DNA from 4 places in the Idiomarina sp. UBA4520 genome. Region 1 is predicted to be linked to each of the others. Evidence: predicted binding sites of a transcription regulator. Region 1 holds the regulator's gene; each other region holds the start of a gene.

Region 1 (6,045 bases):
GATTTGCGCGCCACGCTACCGACGGTATGCGTGTGTTGTCGTATCAGGAAATTCCGGATGACAAACAAATTCGCATTGTCAGCTCAATTGGTGGACAACAAAACAGTGGTGAACAAACCGCTACCTAATACAACGGGAGTCGCTTGTGAAAATTAAACGCTTTTTTGCAGAGGATATGCGTCGGGGCTTACAGCAGGTTAAAGAAACCTTAGGTGCTGATGCAATCATTCTTTCAAACAAAAAGGTTAACGGTGGTATCGAGCTAGTGGCGGCTGTTGACCCTGACGCGCGTGCGCCGGAAGCGGCTCCAGAAACGTCCGCAAATACTCAGGCACCGCAGGCACAGCAGGAATCGGAAGCGCCGGCTCAGTCTCTGTCTGAGTTGTTGCAGCGCCAAAATTCGACGTCTGCGTCTGCGCCTCAGCAGTCCGAGCCGCAAGCAGCGACTCAAGAAGACCATAGCGGTTATCAACAAATGGCGCACCAAGCTGCGTCAGCTCAACCGAAGCAACCACAAGCAGATATTTTTCCTGAGCAAATGAATACACCTGACAGTAACGACTCGGAAGCGATAGCAGAGCTGCGCTCACAGGTTAACGGTATTCGTCAGTTGTTAGAGCATCAGTTAAGCGGCCTCATGAAGCAGGAAATGGAGCGCGAAGAGCCGGTGCGTGCCATGTTAATGCAGCGACTCATGACAATGGGCCTTAGCGAACGTATTGCTGACCAAATTGCCTGCTTTATTCCTGAAAGCAGCTCAGACGAGGATGCCTGGGAGCAAACCATGCATTTGTTGGAAGGTCAGCTGAATACCACCAACGACGATATTTTGACACGCGGCGGGGCTGTTGCTCTTGTCGGTCCTACCGGCGTGGGTAAAACCACCACCATTGCTAAGTTGGCGGCGCGTTATGCACAGCGTCACGGCGCGGATAAAGTCGCATTGATTACTACTGACACCTTCAGAATTGGTGCCAGTGAACAATTACAGACCTACGGGCGTATTATTGGCTGTCCGGTGAAAGTAGCAAAAGACGCGAAAGAATTAGCTGACTCTTTGTTGTCGCTGCGCGATAAGAGCCTAATTTTAATTGATACAGCGGGTATGGGTCAGCGCGATAAACGCTTAAGCGAGCAACTGGGGCAGCTTATCCAGAATACACGCCTGAGAATTAGACCTTATCTGGTATTGTCAGCAACCTCACAAAACCAAGTGTTAGATGACGCGGTTAAGCAGTTCAAAACACTACCTTTGTCGGGTTGCATTTTTACCAAACTGGACGAATGCTTAAGTTTAGGAGAAAGTATCAGTGTGGCAATTGAAAACGGCCTGCCCGTTGGTTATGTGACCAATGGTCAGCAAGTGCCTGAAGACATTAAAGTTGCCGACGCAAATTATCTGGTGTCTGAAGCCGAGCGATTAATGGACAAAAGCATTTGTTCCTCGGTATCAGACGTGCCAAAATCGTACTGGAATGCGGCGTTTTCTCGCTGAGTGAGCCGTTATAAAATGACGCTGTTGTCGAAGAAGTAAAATAAGAGATACGCCCGATGGATCAAGCAAGCGGTCTGCGAAGAATGAAACAGTCAAAAGTAAAAGTCATAGCTGTCACAGGTGGTAAGGGTGGCGTGGGTAAAACCAACGTGTCACTGAATATGGCCATTGCTATGGCGAAGCAAGGGAAACGAGTACTGGTACTTGATGCCGACCTTGGCCTGGCCAATGTTGATGTCATGCTGGGCTTGCGTGTCGAACGCAATTTGTCCCATGTACTGAGCGGCCAATGCGAACTGGAAGATATTTTAATTGAAGGCCCTGGCGGCATAAAAATCGTTCCCGCGACATCGGGTACTCGCTCGATGGTTGACTTAAGCGAGTCAGAGCATGCCGGACTTATCCGCGCGTTTAGTCAATTGCAGGGAAATTATGACACTCTTATTGTCGATACGGCTGCCGGTATCGGTAACACCGTCGTCAGCTTTGCCCGCGCTTCGCAGGATGTCCTTGTGGTTGTCTGCGATGAACCTACCTCAATTACCGATGCTTACGCACTGATAAAAGTGTTAAGTCGCGAGCAGGGACTCTTCAAGTTCAAAGTGGTTGCCAATATGGTGCGCAATATGCGCGAAGGGCAAGTACTGTTCAATAAATTGACTAAGGTCACCGATCGCTTTCTTGACGTAGTGCTTGAGTTAGCGGCAATTGTTCCTCACGATGAAAACTTGCGCTTGGCGGTTAGGAAGCAACAACCGATGGTGTTGGCGTATCCTAAATCTCCGGCGTCACTGGCGTTTAAAGCATTAGCGAAGAAAGCTCTGGATTGGCCAATTCCTGCTCAGGCAGGAGGGCATTTAGAATTTTTCCTTGAGCAATTGATAACTTCTGCCGATAACGGGAGTAAGCGGGATGTTGCCAATGAATAAAGCCGCCGCTTATGCCGCAACAGCCGACAACCGTAACGCCATTATTGAGCAGCATACGGGGCTGGTTAAGCGAATTGCACACCACATGATGGCGAGGTTGCCAGCGAGTGTGCAAGTCGATGACTTAATTCAAGCGGGCATGATAGGCTTATTAGAAGCGGCGCGGAATTTTGATAACAGCAAAGGAGCCAGTTTTGAAACCTTTGCCGGAATACGTATTCGTGGCGCTATGTTGGATGAAATTCGACGTGGCGACTGGGCGCCGCGCTCAGTTCACAGAAATCATCGTCGCGTACTAGAGGCCATACGGCAGGTAGAGAATGACACCGGTCGTGATGCAAAAGACACTGAAGTGGCCAGTAAGCTGGGCATGAGCCTGGATGAATATCATGCCATTTTAAGAGATGTGAGTTCGGGGCGCATTATAGGTATTGAAGACTTAGGCGTTTCAGAAGATGCGTTAATGCCCGAGCAAGTGACAGGCTCAGCATACGAACCGCAGCGCGATGTCGAAAACGCAGCGTTTCATAAAGCCTTGGTATCGACAATTTCTTCGTTACCAGAGCGTGAAGCTTTAGTGCTTTCATTGTATTATGATGAAGAATTGAATTTGAAAGAGATAGGTGAAGTGCTGAGTGTGAGTGAATCTCGCGTCAGCCAAATTCACAGTCAGGCAATGGTGCGGCTCAAGTCGCGAATGCAGAATTGGGTTGAATAATTTTGGTGGTAATCGAGAGCCTCAGTGGAGGGTGCTTTGGATAAAAATATGAAAATTCTTGTTGTGGATGACTTTTCTACAATGAGACGAATCATTAAGAACTTACTTCGTGACCTTGGTTTTACGAATATTCAGGAAGCCGATGACGGCAACACGGCTCTGCCTATGTTGCAAAACGGCGATTTTGACTTTGTCGTGACCGACTGGAACATGCCGGGCATGCAAGGTATCGATCTACTGAAAGAAATTCGTAAGGACGATAATCTGTCGCACTTGCCGGTACTCATGGTAACGGCGGAAGCTAAACGCGAACAAATCATCGCTGCTGCGCAAGCAGGGGTTAACGGCTATATCGTTAAACCGTTCACAGCTGTGACGTTAAAAGAAAAGCTCGACAAGATTTTCGAACGCATTAGCTAAAAGGGCTATGACCATGTCTGATAAAGCCCACGATATTTCCCTCGAGCAGGCTAAAGAGCTCGTGTCTTTGCTCGAAGAGGGGAAGCAGCAACAAGCCAATCAACTTTTGGAAGACGTTTATAACCGTAGCAACGACAAACTGTTTACTTCAGTGGGTCAGTTGACGCGTGACCTCCACGAAGCTCTGCAGGATTTCCAGCTGGATCCTCGCATTGTGCAAATGACAGAAGATGATCTTCCTGACGCGCAAAACCGTTTACAGTACGTCATTCAAAAAACAGAAGACGCCGCTAATAGGACAATGGACGCGGTAGAGGCTTGTTTGCCGATGGCTGACGACATGCATCAGCGCGTTGAGAGCGTAATGCCGGTCTGGAATCGACTGATGAGCAACGATATTCAGTTAAATGAATTCAAGTCTTTGTGTCATGAGGTCGATGATGTACTTAAGCGCTGTGGTGAAAATATGCCACAAGTGCATGGGCTTATGACCGAAGTACTTATGGCTCAGGATTATCAAGACATTACCGGGCAGGTCATTCGACGGGTCATTCAACTGGTTGAAGACGTCGAAAAAAACCTCATTGAACTGTTAAAAATATTTGGCAAAGAAGAAGCACGCAGAGAAGCGGAAAAGGCCGAGTCTTCAAAGCAGAAAAGTGCCAGTGAGGCAGAAGGCCCAATTATTGATGCCGATAAACGTGATGACGTTGTTGGTGGGCAAGACGAAGTGGACGATTTATTGTCCAGTTTAGGTTTCTAGGAGCATCAGTCGCATGAGCTTTGATATGGATGAAGACATACTGCAGGACTTTTTGATCGAGGCGGGAGAAATCCTCGAGCAGTTGTCTGAGCAGTTAGTTGAGCTAGAAAACGACCCAGAAAACAAAGATTTATTAAACGCGATTTTCCGTGGTTTCCATACCGTGAAGGGTGGTGCAGGCTTTCTGTCGCTAACCGCATTAGTGGATACCTGCCACGGTGCAGAAAACGTGTTTGATACTTTGCGTAATGGTCAGCGCACGGTTACGTCCGATTTAATGGACGTGATTCTGCAAGCGTTGGACACTATCAATGCTCAGTTTGCTCAAGTGCAAGCTCGTGAAGATATTAGTCCTGCCGATGACAAATTACTTGAGTTATTGCATAAGCTTAGCCAGCCAGAGTCTGAAGACGAGGCGCCTATCGAAGCACAGGCTGAAGAAGCTGAGCCAGAGCCTGAATCGGAAGCACCTAAAGAGGAAGCAACTGAAAGCTCAGGCGACGGCGGTATCGATGAGATTCAGGACGATGAATTTGAAGCGTTGTTGGACGAGTTACACGGCGAGGGGAAAGGCCCTGGCGCCGGTAAATCGGAACAGGCGTCAGAAAAGCCAAAAGCGTCTGCTGATTCCACCCAGAGTGACAGCGATGAAATTACCGACGACGAGTTTGAATCTCTGTTAGATGAACTACATGGCTCGGGTAAAGCACCGCAAAGTGCCGAGAAGAAACAAGAGAAGCCCGCTGATAGTGACGAAATAACCGATGATGAGTTTGAGTCGTTGCTCGATGAGCTGCACGGTTCCGGTAAGGCACCGACAAAGAGTGTAGATAACGGCAAAGAAGACAAGTCGAAAGATAAACCTAAGTCAGAGAAAAAAGCTGAAGCTAAGCCAGAGCCTAAACCTGAGCCAAAAGCCAAGCCTGCAGCTAAACCAGCCGCTAAAGACGATAAACCGAAAGCGGCGGATAAGCCGGCTGACAAGAAACCTGCAGCACCGCAGCAACCAGCCGCAGAAACCACTGTTCGGGTCGATACCAAGCGTCTCGATGACATAATGAACATGGTTGGTGAGCTAGTCCTGGTGCGTAACCGCTTATTGAGTTTGAGTAATTCAGACGACGCTGACAGCGATGAAATGGGTAAAGCCATTTCTAACCTGGATGTGGTGACAGGTGACTTACAAGGCGCTGTCATGAAAACCCGTATGCAGCCAATTAAGAAAGTGTTTGGCCGCTTCCCACGGGTGGTTCGTGATTTGGCGCGTAGCCTGAAGAAAGAAATTAATTTAGAAATGTTCGGAGAAGATACCGACTTGGATAAAAACCTTGTCGAAGCTTTGGCCGATCCGTTAGTTCACTTGGTTCGAAACTCTGTCGACCATGGTATTGAAATGCCAGACGACCGTGAAGCAAAAGGTAAACCACGGGCAGGTACGGTCACCTTATCAGCCTCTCAGGAAGGCGACCATATTATGCTGTCGATAAAAGACGACGGCGCGGGTATGGATGCTGAAAAGCTGAAAGGTATAGCCATTAGTAAAGGTATTTTGGATACCGATGCAGCGGCGCGTTTGAGTGACGAAGATGCCTATAACCTGATTTTTGCGGCTGGCTTTTCGACCAAAGAAGAAGTGTCTGATATCTCCGGCCGTGGTGTCGGCATGGATGTCGTAAAAACTAAAATCAGCCAATTAAACGGTAGTGTCAAAATTCAGTCA
Region 2 (6,045 bases), on a different contig from region 1:
CGTAAAAAGCTAAAAATAACAGCGATAACCGTGCAGACAAGGCAAAAGCCTTATGAAAAGTCATCGCTAACACAAAAAATATTCCAAAATGAACCGCTTTATCTAAGTACGGTATACTTTGTGCGCCAGTTGTTGGAAATTGCCATAAAAATAAAACCGTTGTTACGGTCAACAGCAGAAAAAACAGCACTCTTGCCAGCATAAATACGTCTCTTTAGTCAGGCTTATAAACAGATACGTTGTTAAAGCCATTTTCGTGCAATAACAGCGCCTGCATGCGGCTCATAACTCCCTGATCACAATAGAGTAAGTAATCGCAACTCTGGTCTAATTCAGGAAACTTAGAGGCCAATTTAAAAAACGGAATTTCAATGACTTCTGCACTGACGTTTAATGGTGCAGCTTCAATTTCATCGTCGTTACGAATATCTATGATGACACTCTGTTTAGTGAGTTCCGCTGTAGTGTCCGGCATTTTCAATTCATTTTCAGTTTGCTCGGCAATATCCTGCATACTCAACACATTCGATGCGCGCACGACCTGCTCTAACAAATCCTGGTTCAACTTCGCTTCTTCCGCCTCGATAACTTCAGGTACCGCTTTCACCGTCGGTTTATTTGAAATAACCCCACAATATTCAGGAATTGACTTAGCTAACGGCTCGGTGCCTATTTTCTTCGCTTCGTCGACAATTTCCTGTTTGTCTTTGGTAATTAGCGGGCGTAGCACCAGTGCCGGTGTCGCCTGATCAATGACGCGTAAATTTGACAATGTCTGGCTCGACACCTGACCTATAGCCTCACCGGTGACTAAAGCCTGGGCTTTTACATAGTGCGCAACCCGGGCAGCCGCTCTTAGCATTTGACGTTTTAGTACAACCCCCATTTGGCCATTATCGACATTCGTTAAAATGTCATCGACAATAGGTGCAAAGTCGACACTAATAAACTTAATAGGGTGCGATGAGCTGTATTTTTTCCAAAGGAAATAGGCAATTTGACGCACCGCCACTTCGTGAGCGTCGCCCCCTAAGTTGAAAAAGCAGAAATGAGTACGTGCGCCTCGGCGAATAAACTCATAACTGGCAACGCCCGAATCAAAGCCGCCACTGAGCAAGGACAGCACCGTTTCCTGCGTTGGAATAGGAAAGCCGCCCAGGCCGTCGATACGTTCACCAATTAAATGAACCACCTGATTGGTAATTTGCAACTGAACTTCTTCGTCAGGTCGGGTTAACTGAACACGGGAGTTTTCAGCGTGTTTCAGTAGATAGCCGCCAATGTAGCGTTCAAGTTGCTGTGAGTTAAACTCGTGTTTACCCTGCCGCTTTACACGCACCGCAAAGCTTTTACCTTGCAGCCGCTTATTCCAATGCTCACCCACTAAATCAGTAATGTCGTCAAAGGTCGTTAACGGCTGTTCGATAACTTCCGCAAACCATGAAATGCCCGGAGTATGCCTAAGCGTTTCACGTATGGCGGCACGCGCATCATTGCTGTCGGTATCTGCCGCTACTTCAATGCGATCCCAAAGCCATTTCACATAAATGGACGGATGTATCGGCGCCAAAATTTTGCGCAAGTTATTGGTTAACACCTTACCGTGGCGTTTTCTGACGGATGCGCTTTTGATGGTAATTTCGGCGTGCAGACGAACAACAAACTTCATAGCAATATCATTAGACGTTGGGGGAAAGTCGGCAATTATACGTGTCCTAAGCGCCAGAAACCAGCGCTTAGTCTATAACGTCAACCTGCTGTTCAGACTCTGCCGCTTTACCCTGCATCACCGATATTTCAACACGGCGGTTACGGCGGCGGTTCTCTTCAGAGTTGTTAGGCACCAGTGGTTTGGTGTCTGAATACCCCATAACCACCATACGATCTTCGCTAAAGTCTTCAACTTTAAGTATTTCTTCGGCAACTGCTACGGCTCGTTTGCTGGAAAGGTCCCAACGCGAGGAGTAAATTTCTGACACCACTTGCTCGTTATCACTGTGTCCTGAAATGGTGATTTCGCCCGGGATTTCTTTAAGTGCTGTTGCTACTTGTTGAATAATCGGACGGAACTGTGGCTGCAAAAACGCCGACCCTTCCGGGAATGACCCCTGCTCACGAATACGAATAATGATTTGCTGACCATGCTGCTCTAATTCAATGGTACCTGCTTTAATTTCATTTTCGAGCTGCCGTTCAATGCGCCGCATAAGCTCTTTAGATACCTGAGTCATGGCTTCGGTGTTTTCTGATTCCGCCTGCTTTTCGTCTTCCTGACTGTCCGCTTCCTGACCGCCACGCTCGGTTTGCTGACCGCCGGCAAAATCGGACTGACCTTCCTGGAACTCCAGCATTTGCTGGGTCATTTCAACGGTTTGCTGCTGAATGGTTTCTATAGGTGTTGGTTCAGGACGCCCCGGACGGAACTCCTGAGCAATAACGCTAGTGCCTTTCGGAATGTCTTTCACTTCAATTTTATTCTGCACACCAAGTGCGTACTTCATTGAACCCGCTATTTGCTTAAACTTCAGCACGTCCATTTCTGAGAACGCCAACAGCAAGACGAAGAAGCACATTAACAGTGTCATCAGGTCGGCGAACGTTGCCATCCACATGGGAAGTCCCTGTGGTGGACAGTCGCACTCTTCTTCTTCGTCTCTTACTGTTTCAGAGGCCATTATTACTCTTCCTCGTCCCCATCGCCGATACGCTTCGACTCAGCCAGGTAATTACGCAGAATACCTTCAATAACGCGCGGGTTCTGACCGTCCTGAATACCCAAAATAGCATCCAGAACCAGCTGCTGATTCAGCTTTTCCTGCTCGGCACGCAGTATTAGCTTGTTAGCAATTGGAATAGCAATAACGTTAGCCAGAAACGCACCATACAGCGTTGTCAGCAAGGCAACAGCCATTGCCGGACCAATGGCTTTAGGGTCATCCATGTTGGACAGCATAGCCACTAGGCCAATCAACGTACCTATCATACCCATGGCTGGTGCTACATCACTGAGAATTTTAAAGACTCGAGCGCCCTCTTCATGACGCGCAAAGCTCATTTTTATGTCTTTCGAAAGAGTTGTTCTGACAACTTCTGCGTCGTGGCCGTCGACCAGCATGTCGACACCTTTACGGAAGAATTTATTGGGGATTTCGGCTTCTTCCAGTGCTAAAAAACCACCTTTACGGGCAGCATCAGCCATTTCAACCGCAGTGTCGATAAGCTCTTGCGGGTGTTCAATTTTGAAAAAGAAGGCTTTTACGACAACCTTGCCGGTGCCCAGGAACTGGCTAAGCGAGAAGTTTGCGAGCGTAATGAACAGGGAGCCACCAAAAACAATAAAAAATGAGCGAGTATCAAGAAATAGCCCAATGTCTCCCCCTAAAACCATCGCCACAACCACGAAGCCAATGGCGCCGATGATTCCTATGAGCGTTGCAATATCCACTCAGTTCTCCTCCCCAATTCTCGTTTTGCCATTCCAGCTACGCTCCATTCTTAAACAATAGCGCTGCTCTGACAAGCATCTTCTTGTTATGTTACACAGGAATAATGAGATCATCGGCTGACATTCGGGATTCTTTATCGGATAATTAGCCCTAACACACAACAATTGCGCAAGAAGCATTATGTCAGAACAACAAAAAGCCCCGTCGTTTGAGCAGGCATTAGAAGAGCTTGAGTCATTGGTTAATGAGCTTGAGCACGGTGAACTGCCACTGGAAAAGTCGCTGGAAAAGTTTGAGAAGGCCATTCAACTGGCTCGCACCAGTCAACAACAGCTGCAACAGGCTGAGCAAAAAGTGACGACACTCATGGCTGCTCAGGAAGGCTCTGCCGATAATGATGACGGAGAAGTGATGTGAGCATTAATGCGTTAACGGCTGATGTGCGCGAGCAAGTCGACGCATTTTTAAAACAGCAGCTGGCGCGTCACTCTATTAATGAAACGCTTAGGCGGGCGATGGAGCATGGCGTGCTACTGGGCGGCAAGCGTGTCCGTCCTTACTTACTAATGACTATTGCCGAAATTTGCCGTGGCGATAAACAAGCCGCGTTGACGGCTGCCGGTGCTATTGAATTAATTCATGCGTATTCACTGATTCATGACGACCTGCCCGCCATGGACAACGATGAACTCAGGCGCGGCCAACCGACCTGCCATATTGCCTTTGATGAAGCGACCGCTATTTTAGCGGGCGATGCTCTGCAAACTTTGGCCTTCGAATTATTGTCAGAATGGCCGTTAGGTGGGTTGAAGGCAGAGCGTCAGTTGTCTATGGTGAATGCATTGGCTCGTGCGAGTGGCAGTGCGGGTATGTGCGCCGGTCAGGCAATTGACTTACAAGCCACCGGTCAACAGGTAAACGAACACGAACTTGAACACATGCACCGACATAAAACCGGTGCTTTAATTGAAGCTGCGGCAACAATAGGCGTGCTGTGTGGTGAAGAGGAAGCACTAAAATGGCAGCCTCATTTTGAAGAGTTTGCGACCCATTTGGGGCTCGCATTTCAGGTTCAGGATGATATTCTCGACGTTATTGGCAACACAGAGCTACTGGGCAAACCGCAGGGCTCGGACACAGCGGCAGACAAGTCGACTTATGTTCAGCTATTAGGCGTCGAAGGTGCTCAAAAATACTTAAGCTCGTTGCATGAGAAAGCACTACTGTCACTCGCCGATATCCCTTACAATACGGCAAAACTCGAACAATTTTCTGACGTCCTGCTGAAGCGGGATCACTGAGCGAATGATACAAAATTACCCGTTACTCGATAAAATTAATTCTCCAGCTGATTTGCGCGAGCTTGCGCCGAGTCAACTGACCGATTTATGCGCTGAAGTGCGTCAGTTTTTACTGACCTCAGTCAGTCAAAGCAGTGGTCACCTAGCCTCTGGCCTTGGAACTGTTGAGCTTACTGTTGCTCTGCACTACGTGTATCACACGCCAAATGACAAGTTAGTTTGGGACGTTGGGCACCAGGCATATCCGCACAAAATTCTCACGGGTCGCAAAGAGCAGCTACATACCATTCGCCAAAAAGACGGTTTGCACCCTTTCCCATGGCGCGAAGAAAGCGACTATGACGTGCTTTCTGTTGGGCATTCGAGTACATCAATATCCGCAGCTTTAGGTTTAGCTGTTGCCGCACAGCGTCAAAAACGTGAGCAGAAAGTGGTGTCCATTATTGGTGACGGCGCTATGACTGCCGGTATGGCCTTTGAGGCAATGAACCATGCCGGTGACATAAAACCCGACATGCTGGTTATTCTGAACGACAATGACATGTCAATTTCAGAGAACGTCGGTGCGCTGAACCATCATTTCGCGCGCTTACTGTCTGGTCGTTTTTATACCTCATTACGCGAGAGCGGCAAGAAGCTGCTAAGTCCACTGCCTCATATTCGTCATTTCGCCAGCCGTGCCGAAGAGCATATGAAAGGCATGATGGCGCCAGGCACAATTTTCGAAGAGCTTGGCTTTAACTATATAGGCCCCATTGACGGTCACGATGTTAATGCGCTGGTAGACACCCTACGTAATATGAAAGACCTGAAAGGTCCTCAGTTACTGCATATAGTGACGCAAAAAGGCAAAGGCTATAAGCCCGCTGAGAAAGACCCTATTGGTTACCACGGCGTACCCAAGTTTGACCCTAAGTCATCAGAGCTGCCACAAAAAGCTCCAGGAGTGCCTAACTACTCCGATATTTTTGGTCAATGGCTGTGTAGCACAGCTCAAAACGATAAGTCGTTGATGGCGATAACACCCGCTATGCGGGAAGGCTCCGGGATGGTCGAATTTTCACAGGCCTACCCCGAACAATACTTTGATGTCGCCATAGCTGAGCAGCATAGTGTCACCTACGCCGCTGGTTTAGCCATAGCTGGTATGAAACCTGTTGTCGCTATTTACTCCACGTTCTTACAGCGCGGTTACGACCAGTTAATTCACGACGTGGCGCTACAGAACTTAGATGTATTATTTGCGATTGACCGCGCCGGTATTGTTGGTGCCGACGGCCCAACCCACCAGGGCGCTT
Region 3 (6,045 bases), on a different contig from region 1:
CATTTTACCCGCAGAACGTGAATTATCGGAGCTAATTGGCGTTACTAGAACGACGTTACGCGAAGTTCTGCAACGCTTAGCTCGTGATGGTTGGTTGACCATTCAACATGGCAAACCGACTAAGGTGAATAACTTCTGGGAAACCTCCGGGTTAAATATACTGGAAACCTTAGCTCGTCTTGACGAAGATGGCATGCCTGAGCTAGTGGATCAGCTGTTGTCTGCGCGTACAAACATTAGCGCAATTTATATTCGAGCTGCGATCCGCCATAACCCAGCCCGTGTTATTGAGCTGATAGAAGCGGCCAAAGAGCTTGAGGATGACGAAAAGAGCTTTGCTGAATTTGATTACCAGTTAAACCATGATTTAGCGATGGCGTCTGGAAATCCTATTTATGTACTCGTCTTAAACGGATTCAAAGGTCTGTATTCTCGTATTGGGCAGTACTACTTCTCCTCACCCGAGGCTCGTCAGCTGGCTCGAGACTATTATGAAAACTTAGTGAACTGCGCCGAAGAAGGCGACTATAACGAGTCGGTAAACCTTGTACGCCGCTATGGTTATGAGTCTGCGGAAATATGGCACAGTCTGCGCGGCGACATGCCCAATAACCTAGTCGAATAAAGCGCCTGAAAGGCGCTTTATTTATCGCTAAAAATTTTGCGTTGCTTAGCTATTTACAATTCTATAACCTAGTAGTTGATACCTACCTAATAGCGAAAAGGAAAATAAAAAAATGAAGGGATCAGTACTAGATTTTGACGAAGGCAACCGTAGCGGCATTATCTCTGGTGAAGACGGTAATCGTTATACTCTCGATATTTCAGAATGGAAAGGAAACCAGCTGCCGAAAGCGGGTGCAAAAGTTGATTTTGCAGTCACTGGTGATAAAGCAGAAGGGGTTTACCCTGACTCTGCGGCTTCAAATACCAGCACATCGTCGAAGAAAATTGCCGCCGCTGTCTTGGCCTTTTTCTTAGGCGCTTTTGGTGCCCATAAATTCTATCTGGGATACACCAAAGAAGGCGTTATTATGCTGTTGGTGTTCTTGTTTGGTTTTATCCTACTGGGAATCCCATCATTCATCATTGGTATTATCGCGTTTATTGAATTCATTATTTATATCGTTAAGCCCGACGATGAATTCGAGGAAACCTATGTTCAGGGGCATCGTCCTTGGTTTTAAGAGCTAGGCAATAAAAAAGGCGCCATTGGCGCCTTTTTTATGATTAAAACTCAGTACTATTAGCCTAAGTTTTTGTTCACAAAGTCCCAGTTCACTAACTTCCAGAACGCTTCTAAGTAGTTAGGACGAGAATTGCGATAGTCGATGTAGTAGGCGTGTTCCCATACGTCGACAGTTAACAGTGCTTCAACACCGTCGTGTGCAACTGGAGTATCTGCGTCATCCGTATTCAGGATATCAACAGAGCCGTCAGATTTTTTCACTAACCAAGTCCAGCCTGAGCCGAAGTTGCCTGCAGCGCTTGCGTTGAACTCTTCCTGGAACTTCTCGAAAGAGCCCCATTTGTCGTTGATAGCGTCAGCAACTGCACCTGTTGGAGCGCCGCCACCGTTAGGGCTTAAGCAATTCCAGTAAAACGTATGGTTCCAGACTTGAGCTGCGTTGTTAAACAAACCGCCTTTTTCAGACTTAATGATGTCTTCTAACGACTTGTTTTCAAGGTCAGTACCTTTTACCGCGTCGTTCAGTTTGTTGACGTAAGTCGCGTGGTGTTTGCCGTAGTGATATTCTAAAGTCTCTTCTGAGATATGAGGCGCTAAAGCGTTTTTCTCATAAGGAAGAGCGGGTAGTTCAAATGCCATAGTCTCTCTCCGTAGTTTTTCTTTTAGGGCAAATTAATATCTGGCGCTATCAAATTCAGCCACCAGAAGACGAATTGTGTTCTTTGTATCTACGTTATATAGGGTTGGTTAGATTGCTTTTCAAGGAAATCTTTCAATTTAGGCAAATCTTTTCTGCTGTGCTAGAATACTTGAGTGTTTTAATCAACCATTATTTAGAGCAGAGGTGTTATGGAAACGGTTGACAGAATTAAGCAGCAAATCGAAGAAAATCCTATTTTGTTATACATGAAAGGCTCGCCGAAACTGCCAAGCTGTGGCTTTTCGTCACAGGCATCACAAGCATTAATGGGCTGTGGTCAGCCATTTGCTTATGTTGATATTCTGCAGAACCCAGACATTCGTGCGGAACTGCCAAAGTACGCAAACTGGCCAACCTTCCCACAGCTTTGGGTTGAAGGTGAATTAGTCGGTGGTTGTGATATTATCATTGAGATGTTCCAAAACGGTGAGTTGCAGCAACTGATCACAGAAGTTGCAGAGCGCCATCCGGAACCTTCAGCAGAGTAAAATAGCTGAACGAATATTAAGCAATCGGTCAAAAGTTTTGACGGAGCCCCTTGTTTTTGACTTGGGGTATCCCCATTACCGATTGTGAAGGTTTCATTTACTTTAACTGAAATGGAGAGAATCAATGTCTGTATTAGTAGGTCGTAAAGCACCTGATTTTACTGCAGCAGCGGTACTTGGCTCAGGTGAAATTGTTGAAGATTTCAAACTGTCTGACCATATCAAAGGCAAAAAAGCAGTTATTTTCTTCTACCCACTGGACTTCACTTTCGTATGTCCTTCTGAGCTAATCGCTTTTGACAAGCGTTTAGAAGAATTCAACAAGCGTGGCGTAGAAGTTATCGGTGTTTCTATCGATTCTCAATTTACGCACAACGCATGGCGTAACACGTCAACTGACGACGGTGGTATCGGTCAGGTGAAATACCCACTGGTTGCTGACGTACGTCACAGCATCTGTAAAGCGTATGACGTTGAACACCCAGAAGCAGGCGTTGCGTTCCGTGGCTCATTCCTGATCGACGAAGACGGTGTGGTTCGTCACCAGGTTGTTAACGACTTACCATTAGGTCGTAACATCGACGAAATGCTGCGTATGGTTGACGCACTGAACTTCCACCAGAAGCACGGTGAAGTTTGCCCAGCAGGTTGGGAAGAAGGTAAAGAAGGCATGAAAGACAACCCTGAAGGTGTTGCTTCTTACTTGTCTAAAAACGCTGACAAACTATAAGCGTTTAATGATATTAAAAAAGTCGCTCTTCGGAGCGACTTTTTTGTTTTCCCTTTGTGTTTTTGAGCTAGTCATTAGAAGCCAGTGGCCAGCCACCTAAATCTTTCCAGCGATTGACCATCCAACAGAATAATTCAGCTGTGCGCTCAGTGTCATAAAGAGCGGAGTGTGCCTGTTTCCCATCAAACTCAATTCCGGCAGCCTGACAAGCTTTTATAAGCACTGTTTGACCTAATGTCAGAGCAGCCAAAGACGTGGTGTCAAAGCTCACAAAGGGGTGAAACGGATTACGTTTTAAATTGGCTCGCTCAGCCGCAGCCATGACAAAACTATGGTCAAAGTTCGAGTTATGACCGACCAGAACTGAGCGCTGACAACCCGCTGCTTTTTGCGCTTTTCTAATAGGTTTAAACATTTCTCTTAGTGCTTCTGACTCCGGGACTGCACCGCGCAGGGGGTTATTTGGGTCAATACCATTAAAGTCGATAGCCGCTTGTTCTATGTTAGCGCCTTCAAAAGGTTCAACGTTATAATGCACCGAATCAACCGGCTTTAAAGTGCCGTCGCTGTCAAAGTCCAGCAGTACCGCGGCTATTTCTAAAAGGGCATCTGTTTTTGCGTTAAAACCCGCGGTTTCAACGTCCACAACGACAGGCATATAGCCACGAAACCGTTTCTTCATTAGCGACTCAGAAGTGTCAGACATAAAGACCCTTTAGTTATTAAGCTGGTTATTTCAATTTGCGCCTATTATGCCAAAGATATATCGATAATGCTGAGAGAAACTCTAAAGCACAGCGAATAAATGCCGATAAAAGCGTATTAGAATTTTAAACCGGAGTGCCTATGAAAAACTGGCCGATGTTAACTGCAGCTGCAGCGTCTGTATTGCTGGCAACGAGCCAGGCAAACGCCAATGCAGTTAGGCATTACAGTGCTGACCTTGATAGTTCGTCGTGGCAACTTAGCGAGGCCAGTCGGTTGGAGTGTGCGTTAGAGCACGAAATTCCGCGCTACGGTAAAGTTCGTTTTCAAAGCGAAGCCAGTAAAGAGCTGAACTTACGCATGAAAATGGACATGAAAAAGCTGCCTGACAGCTATGATGTCTCTGCGATTGAATCTGTGCCGCCTCGCTGGCGACCAGGGGAAGCAAGTTACGAGATTGGCTCTATGCAGCTCTATAAGCAGTTTAATGGCGAGTTACAAAAGCAACTGGCCTGGACACTGTTGAGTGAATTGGAAAAAGGGCGCTATCCAACGTTTTTCTACGACGACTGGTACAACAATCGTGATCAGGTGGCGGTGTCATTGTCGTCAGTGAATTTTCGAAATAAATACGATGACTTTTTAAGTTGTGTCAATGCGCTGTTGCCGTTTAGCTTTGAAGACATTGCTTACACGGTATTGAATTATGAAGATGGCAGTGAAAAGCTGACCATATCGTCACAGCGTAAGCTCAAGCAAATTAGCGACTACCTGAAAGTCGACAATGATCTTGAGTTGGTGCTTGTCGATGCTTACACCGACTCACTCGGAGCCCGGGGGCCGAATCAAGAGCTAACCGAAGAACGAGCCAAAGAAATACAGGCGTTTTTTGTTGAACGTGGCATAGCGGCTGATCGCATAAAAACCGTTGGGCACGGCGAGGACAGACCGATTAAGTCGAATGACAACGAAATTAATCGTCGGTTAAACCGCCGGGTCATTGTACAGTTGGCAAAACCGTCAGGGATTGAGCTTTAATCGCTCAATCGCTGGTTTTGTCTTTAAATTCGCACAAGTCTTCAATAATGCACGAGCCACAGCGAGGTTTTCGGGCAATACAGGTGTAGCGACCGTGCAGAATAAGCCAATGGTGCACATCGACTTTAAACTCCGCCGGCACCACTTTTATCAGTTTTTCTTCCACTTCTTTAACGTTTTTTCCCGGCGCTAACTTGGTACGGTTAGATACGCGGAAAATATGGGTGTCCACAGCAATGGTCGGCCAGCCGAATGCGGTATTTAAAACGACATTAGCCGTTTTACGTCCGACCCCAGGCAGTGCTTCCAACGCGGCTCTGTCTTCCGGGACTTCACCACCATATTGCTCAACCAGAATTTTACAGGTCTTGTAGGCATTCTCGGCTTTCGAGTTAAACAAACCAATGGTTTTTATGTACTCTTTTATACCATCCACGCCTAAAGCGAACATCTCTTCAGCGGTTGGAGCTGCAGGGAATAACTTGCGTGTCGCTTTATTAACTCCGACATCGGTTGCCTGAGCCGACAATAGCACCGCAATAAGCAGCTGAAATGGGGTGTCGTATTCAAGCTCCGTGGTTGGGTTTGGGTTATTGTCGCGAAGACGGCTTAAAATTTCGTGGCGCTTAGTTTTATTCATAATTAATTATTACTGTTGTGCGGTTACACGGGCGCGGGTGACGGTTTTCTTCTCTGCGCGCTCGGCTTTTATAGCATCAATTCGGTTTTTCAGGGCAATGATAAAGCCCATACCAATAAAGGCGCCTGGCGGCAATATGGCAAGCAGAAGCGGATAGTCAACGGTGAATAACTCAATTCTTAATTGGGCGGCCCAGTCGCCAAGTAAGAGCTCGGCCCCGTCGAACAAAGTACCATTACCAATAATTTCACGTATGGCGCCCAGCAGCATCAGTACCAACGCAAAACCTATGCCCATCATCAAGCCGTCAAATGCCGCTTTCTGCCACGGGTTTTTAGACGCATAAGCTTCGGCACGGCCGATAATGGCGCAGTTTGTGACTATTAATGGAATGAAAATGCCGAGCGATTGGTACAGCTCGAACACATAGGCATTCATGAGCAATTGAATAACAGTAACAAAGGTGGCAATGACCATTACAAAGACCGGAATGCGTATTTCCTGAGGCACAAAACTGCGCACGAGTGACACAGTTACATTAGAGCCGATAAGCAC
Region 4 (6,045 bases), on a different contig from region 1:
AAAGGACCGGTACTCTTGTCGGGGCGCGATTTTTTCATGGCGGACGTTAAACTCAGTGGCGAATTTGAGTTAAAGTCACAGCAACAGGAAAAGCGTTTAGCCTATGTCTACGAGGGAGAGCTGGAATTAAACGGTGAAGCAGTGTCTCGTGGTGAGCTGCTGCAACTCGACAGTAGCACAGATTTAGCGCTTAAAAGCGATGCAGGTGCAGGGGTTATTGTGTTGGCCGCAAAACCTATTAACGAGCCTATCGCACAGTATGGCCCATTTGTGATGAACACGTCTGAGGAACTGGATGTGGCAATTAAGGACTATCAAAGCGGAACGCTGGCAGCGAATCAGAAGCTTTAGCGCAAACCCAGCTCTTCGGTTTCCTCTAACAACTGCTCGTAACGTTGTGTGTGGCTATCGGAGAGCTGCAATCCTTCAAGTACCTTAAAGCATTGCTCGCATTCTTTTTTCAGAGAGTTTGTATTGGTGGCTTTAGGGTTTTCTTCTGTATAACGAACAGCAGCCTGAATGAAGTTCAAGGCGGCACCGCTATTTAGTGGTGCCAGCTCCATTGACTGACGAAAGTCATTTAGCGCCTGTTGGTAAATGCCTGCTTGATAGGCTTCAGCACCTTGTCGATGAATTTTAAAGAATTCGTCCTGCTGTTTTTGAGCAGCCGCCATGCGGGATTTGAGGATTTTCAGCGTGTAACTGTCAAGTTTCACTTTTTCTGCTTGTTGGCCGGCAAGCATATTCGCTTTTTCGTATTCACCAACATCGAGTAAAACGGCAATAACGTCCGGTAAAAGGTTCCGATCGATTTCACGGTTGTTGGCCAGGTCATCGCCGACGACTTCATTCAAACGATGCTGAGCCTCTCGTAAGCGCCCGTTGAATGAGTCAATGCGAGACAGAAGAACAGCTTCGAGATCTTCAAAAGAAATGTCGGCGTGCAGCAAGTGCTCGTCGTAGCGAGCGCGCTGAAGCTCCATGGTGGCTTCAGTTTGATACTTACTAATTTGTTGCGGGGTATCACTGTTTTCAGCGGCATCGAGAATACTGCGCAGGTAGTTACACAGGTGCTCTGCGTTACGAAATACTGACTTACGCGCTATTTGTAACACGTTATTCATGGCTTGCTTTGCTAAGTCAAAGTCGCCGTTTTCGCGAGCAATGTGAGCCAGTCGAGTTTGTCTGTCGATTGAAAATGGCGCCATAGTAATGGCGTCGCGAGCGCTGTTTAACGCTTCTTCAAGCTGCTGCTGTTGTAGATAGCACTCGGTTTTTAAATCCTGAGCCTCTATCGCATGGGGCATGCGTTTGAGAATATGATTAATAATGTTCAGTGCTTCTTCCGGCGAATTTTGCAACAGTCGGGTTTCGGCTAGCTTCAAAAATACCCAGCTGTGTGAGTTATCTTCCAACAGTTCTTTTATCGCCTTCTCTGCTTCGTGCAGCTGGCCCGTCTTATTGTAGAGCTCTATTTGTAGCTTACGGCAGTAGTTACTGTAGCGGCTGTTCGTCGCAATGTGTTTTTCGCACGCTTTGATACAGGCTTCGTAATTATGAGAGGTGAGTGCCTGAAACACATCTTTTAGCCACATTCGGCGCTTGTAGGCGCGAGTAAGGCGCGAGCGGAGCACCCGATGCGAGAATGGCTTCATTAAATAGTCATCGGGCTGAAGCTCAAGAGCACTCAGCACCATTGGTCGAGAGTTGTCACCGGTAATAATAAAAAACAGAGTATGCGGTTTCATCAGCCCGCGCACTTGTAGCTCTTCTAAAACCTGACGGCCGTTTTTACCAGAGCCGAGATTATAGTCAACCAACAGAATATCGTGAGGGTTCTTCACGTAGGCGGCAATACCCGCTTCACCAGTGCTTTTTACCTGAACCTCTTTTGCACCCAAATTGAGCAGGGAGCCTTTAAGCATGACTTGAAAGGGCTTCTGATCATCAATTAGCAGCACACGCTTATTATTGAGCTCCAGAGTTTTATCCATTCTTGCGGCAAGCACTCTTTAATTAAAGACTTAGCAACAGCATACTGTCTAAATTCAATAATGTTAAGCAGCAACAGGATGATATATGCAAGCTTTACAACTGTCTGAAGGAAAAATGCGCTGGTCTGAAATCAACTCATTGCCAAATCCCTCTGCCAATGAGGTTACCGTAAAAGTGTCAGCTGCCGGTGTGAACCGGGCAGACTTAATGCAAATAGCCGGCAAGTATCCACCGCCACCGGGGGCATCTGACATACCCGGTTTAGAAGTAGCAGGCATTGTCGCAGAGGTTGGCAGCGGTGTGGCTGGCCCGCAAAAAGGGCAACGGGTTGCTGCCTTGCTGGCAGGCGGAGGCTTTGCTGAATACGTTAATGTGCCAGCTGAACAAGTACTCCCTGTACCTGATAACTGGACTGACGAAATGGCTGCGGGGTGGTTAGAAACCTTCGCTACGGCTTATTTAAATGTATTTATGCTGGCAAACCTGCAGCCGCAAGAGTCCGTTCTTACACATGCAGGGGCCAGCGGGGTGGGGTCTTCACTTATTCAGCTATGTAGGGGAAGTGGCAATCCAATAACGGCTGTTGTCGGCAGCTCTGACAAGGAAAGTTTTTGTAAAGAGCTTGGCGCCACAGACACCATAAATCGTTATCAGCAGGATATTATTGAAACGATGAAAGGTATTGGCGGTGTCGATGTGGTGCTGAACCCGGTAGCAGGTGACTCCATAGGAAAAGATCAGCACTACTTAAACCAAGACGGTCGTATTATTCTTATCGGCCTAATGGGTGGTCGCGAGGGCACGATCGACTTTGGACGCATGCTTATGAAGCGCCAACGCATTATTGGCTCTACGCTGCGTTCTTTAGTGCCGGAGCGTAAAGGTGAAATACTCACACAAATGTGGCAGCAGTTTGGCTCTCAGTTTTCGAGCGGCGCCATACAACCCATTATTGATAAAACCTTTGAGCAGGAAGATATTCAGCAGGCATTCGATTATGTTGCTGCTAATAAAACGCAAGGGAAAGTCGTTGTGAAAATTGACGGGTAACGTCAAGAAAAGTGGTGGAGGGGGCAGGATTCGAACCTGCGAAGGCTGAGCCGTCAGATTTACAGTCTGATCCCTTTGGCCACTCGGGAACCCCTCCACTCAAGAGGCGCGTATAATAACAGTCAGAACTGAGCTGTAAAGAGAAAACTTAAACTTTCCTGACTTTGGACGATAACAAGAACATCTAAGGTTATTTTCCAGGGTCGGTATGAGCCAAGTTCAGTCGGTTCAGCAAAGAGCATCAGACATTTTTGAGCAGCACGCGAGTGAAGCCGTTAATCATGGCTTCGCGGGTGAGTTTGCTTATTGGGTGTCAGCACTGGGTGCTGATCCGGTTATTGATGATAACCAATATGACCAAACTAATTGGCAAAGAGCTATAGGTGCTGCAAGAGCTCGACCGTTAGAACCGGCAGAAAATGTTGTTTTAGCGAGCGGTGTTTATAAGTCAGTCAGCCAACTGTCTGACTTTAAGCTGCAAGATGCTACACACCCTCAACCGCTCGTGCCTGATGCAAGTCCCGACCGCTTGCCTATTGAGTTGCTTCATAATTTAGACTGGCGTGTACGTCAACGTGTCGAAAAGAAAAAATCGAAGCAAGAAGAGCCAGAGCTTAATGATTACCGTAAACGAGGTCCGGCGGGACTTTACGATGTGTTACAAAAATTAGGTATTACGCACTAAGCATTTCATCGTTTCTCCGCTTCGGGCATAATGGCCTTGATGTTTCGCAACCAATAGTCTTGCAGCCACATGAAGCAATTACCTCCAGAAGATGAAGAGCGTATTGATGCGTTTACTGAGCATTTATGGCTGCACCATGGCTCCAGTGAAAATACCCAGGCGGCGTACCGTAGTGACTTACGTCGATTCTGTGAGTACCTGCTTCCCCAAAAAACTCCGTTACTTGAGGTTGATGAGTTAATTCTTCAAGACTACCTACTGTGGCGCCGGACTCAGGGTTTGTCTCCTCGAAGTACCTCTCGCTTTTTAAGTTCTGCGAAAAAATTTTTCCAGTTTGCGGTGAAGCAGAAGTGGCTTGCTCATGACCCGACCGCCAAGCTGAAGCGTCCGAAGCTCCCGCAAAGCATTCCGCACTCATTAAGCGAAGCCGATGTTGAAAACCTACTGCAAGCTCCGGAAACGGACACTCCAATTGGCCTGCGTGATCGCACCATGCTGGAAGTGCTGTACGCAACCGGTCTGCGCGTTACCGAATTGGTTCGCTTGCAGTATGACCAAGTCAGCCGGCAACAGGGCTTGGTGCGAGTGGTTGGTAAAGGCGATAAAGAGCGACTGGTTCCGTTAGGTGAAGAAGCGCTGGAATGGCTGGAGCGTTATTTAAAGCATGGGCGTCCGGCATTGACAGACAAACAAAGTCCTTGGGTGTTTGTGACTAAGCGAGGCTCATTATTGACCCGTCAGGCGTTCTGGTATCGGTTACGACATTATGCTGAAACCGCAGGCATATACGCTCATTTATCGCCACATACGTTACGCCATGCGTTTGCTACTCACCTACTGAACCATGGCGCCGATTTAAGAGTCTTACAGCTACTTTTAGGTCACAGTGACTTATCGACTACGCAAATTTATACGCAGGTCGCAAGAGAGCGTTTACAAGCCCTGCATGCCCAGCATCACCCGCGCGGATAATTGCATTTTAAGCGGTAACAGGGTAGGGTTCGCTCATCAATAATAAGAGGTATTTATGCAGTATTTGACGACGTTATTGGCTGTATCGGCTTTAGGTTTTTCGCTATTTTCAGCGCCCATTTCCGCTGACGAATTAAATACCAAGCATTTGAACAAAATAGGTATTGAGGTTATTTCAACCGAGCCGGGCGAAATTGACGGCTATGTTCGTGCGGTCACAAACCAGGGCATGTTCTATGTGTCAGAAGACGGTAAAAAGCTGATTAGCGGTAATGTCTTTGATATTACAAATTCAGCGCCTGAGAACCTGACAGAAATGGGTATGGCAGCGGTTCGCAAAGAAATGCTGATGGACTATACGGACGATATGATTGTCTATACAGCGGACGATGAAAAGTACAAAGTCACTGTATTCACGGACACGACTTGTGGTTACTGCCAACGTCTGCATGAAAACCTCGACAGCTACTTAAGTGCCGGTATTACTATTCGGTACTTAGCATTCCCGCGTGGCGGTCTGGATAGTAAAGGCGGACAGGAGCTGCAAGCAGTTTGGTGTGCAGACGACAAAAAAGCTGCGATAAGTGCTTTTAAAGACGAAGAAAGCTATCGTGGCAACAGTTCGTGCAGCAACCCCGTCGAGCAACATTACTCGCTGGGTAAGTCGTTCGGCGTTACCGGAACGCCTGCAATTATTTTACCCGATGGTAGTTTAATTCCGGGGGCGGTTCCGGCACGTCGCCTGTTGTCTGAATTAAGAAAGTAGTTCAGCAGCTGCAATGACAGATTATACAATACGCCGCTACCCAACGGTCAGTGACGAGTTTTTGCCGCAAAATGTTCCGCCATTGTTGCGGCAAATTTATGCGCGCCGTGGTGTCAGTGATGAACGAGAGTTGTCCTTAAAAGCGGCCGGTCTGACACACTTTTCAAGTTTAAAAGATATTGACGCTGCGGTCGAAATACTGGCGGATGCGCTGGATAAGCAGTGGCCTGTGTGTATTTGCGGCGACTTCGACGCTGATGGTGCGACTAGTTCAGCGCTTATGGTGTCGGCCTTAACGGCTTTCGGTTTCTCGAATGTCGGGTATCGTGTTCCCAATAGAATGACTGACGGCTATGGGTTGTCGGTATCTATGGTAGAAGAGCTCGCCGCTAAAGACATTAAAGTGATTGTCACTGTTGATAATGGCATAGCGGCTCACGAGGCCATTGAACGAGCCAATGAACTGAATATCAAAGTGATTGTTACCGATCACCATTTACCTGCGCAGACTCTGCCTAATGCAGACGCTATTGTGAACCCAAACCAGCCCGACTGCTCGTTTCCCAGCAAAAACTTA

The links. Region 1 encodes FliA, which starts transcription of late flagellar genes. Its sites were predicted from a motif close to CTAAAGNTNNNNNNNNNNNNGCCGATA; they were not measured.
Region 2: pomA (flagellar motor protein PomA) is a predicted target of FliA. The motif match lies at 3,557-3,583, and genes of this name have one in related genera.
Region 3: B3850_RS04930 (flagellar protein MotY) is a predicted target of FliA. The motif match lies at 3,895-3,921, and genes of this name have one in related genera.
Region 4: B3850_RS09725 (VC2046/SO_2500 family protein) is a predicted target of FliA. The motif match lies at 3,193-3,219, and genes of this name have one in related genera.

Annotation. Positions count from the first base shown of each region.
Region 1 covers NZ_DGMK01000015.1:67,245-73,289, forward strand. Annotated here, with positions in the region: gene flhA (flagellar biosynthesis protein FlhA) at 1-128, shown strand, start outside; gene flhF (flagellar biosynthesis protein FlhF) at 146-1,495, shown strand; gene B3850_RS07400 (MinD/ParA family protein) at 1,552-2,424, shown strand; gene B3850_RS07405 (RNA polymerase sigma factor FliA) at 2,417-3,142, shown strand; gene cheY (chemotaxis response regulator CheY) at 3,179-3,562, shown strand; gene B3850_RS07415 (protein phosphatase CheZ) at 3,576-4,325, shown strand; gene B3850_RS07420 (chemotaxis protein CheA) at 4,339-6,045, shown strand, end outside.
Region 2 covers NZ_DGMK01000002.1:132,582-138,626, reverse strand. Annotated here, with positions in the region: gene B3850_RS00980 (VanZ family protein) at 1-202, opposite strand, end outside; gene thiI (tRNA uracil 4-sulfurtransferase ThiI) at 215-1,669, opposite strand; gene B3850_RS00970 (flagellar motor protein MotB) at 1,737-2,675, opposite strand; gene pomA (flagellar motor protein PomA) at 2,678-3,445, opposite strand; gene B3850_RS00960 (exodeoxyribonuclease VII small subunit) at 3,627-3,863, shown strand; gene B3850_RS00955 (farnesyl diphosphate synthase) at 3,860-4,747, shown strand; gene dxs (1-deoxy-D-xylulose-5-phosphate synthase) at 4,752-6,045, shown strand, end outside.
Region 3 covers NZ_DGMK01000011.1:258,893-264,937, reverse strand. Annotated here, with positions in the region: gene fadR (fatty acid metabolism transcriptional regulator FadR) at 1-625, shown strand, start outside; gene B3850_RS04955 (TM2 domain-containing protein) at 738-1,187, shown strand; gene B3850_RS04950 (superoxide dismutase) at 1,247-1,828, opposite strand; gene B3850_RS04945 (Grx4 family monothiol glutaredoxin) at 2,039-2,377, shown strand; gene B3850_RS04940 (peroxiredoxin) at 2,502-3,107, shown strand; gene rnt (ribonuclease T) at 3,175-3,813, opposite strand; gene B3850_RS04930 (flagellar protein MotY) at 3,954-4,850, shown strand; gene nth (endonuclease III) at 4,855-5,490, opposite strand; gene B3850_RS04920 (electron transport complex subunit E) at 5,500-6,045, opposite strand, start outside.
Region 4 covers NZ_DGMK01000020.1:278,538-284,582, forward strand. Annotated here, with positions in the region: gene B3850_RS09705 (pirin family protein) at 1-351, shown strand, start outside; gene B3850_RS09710 (tetratricopeptide repeat-containing response regulator) at 348-1,994, opposite strand; gene B3850_RS09715 (NAD(P)H-quinone oxidoreductase) at 2,080-3,045, shown strand; tRNA gene B3850_RS09720 (tRNA-Tyr) at 3,058-3,142, opposite strand; gene B3850_RS09725 (VC2046/SO_2500 family protein) at 3,254-3,730, shown strand; gene xerD (site-specific tyrosine recombinase XerD) at 3,800-4,702, shown strand; gene B3850_RS09735 (thioredoxin fold domain-containing protein) at 4,758-5,468, shown strand; gene recJ (single-stranded-DNA-specific exonuclease RecJ) at 5,482-6,045, shown strand, end outside.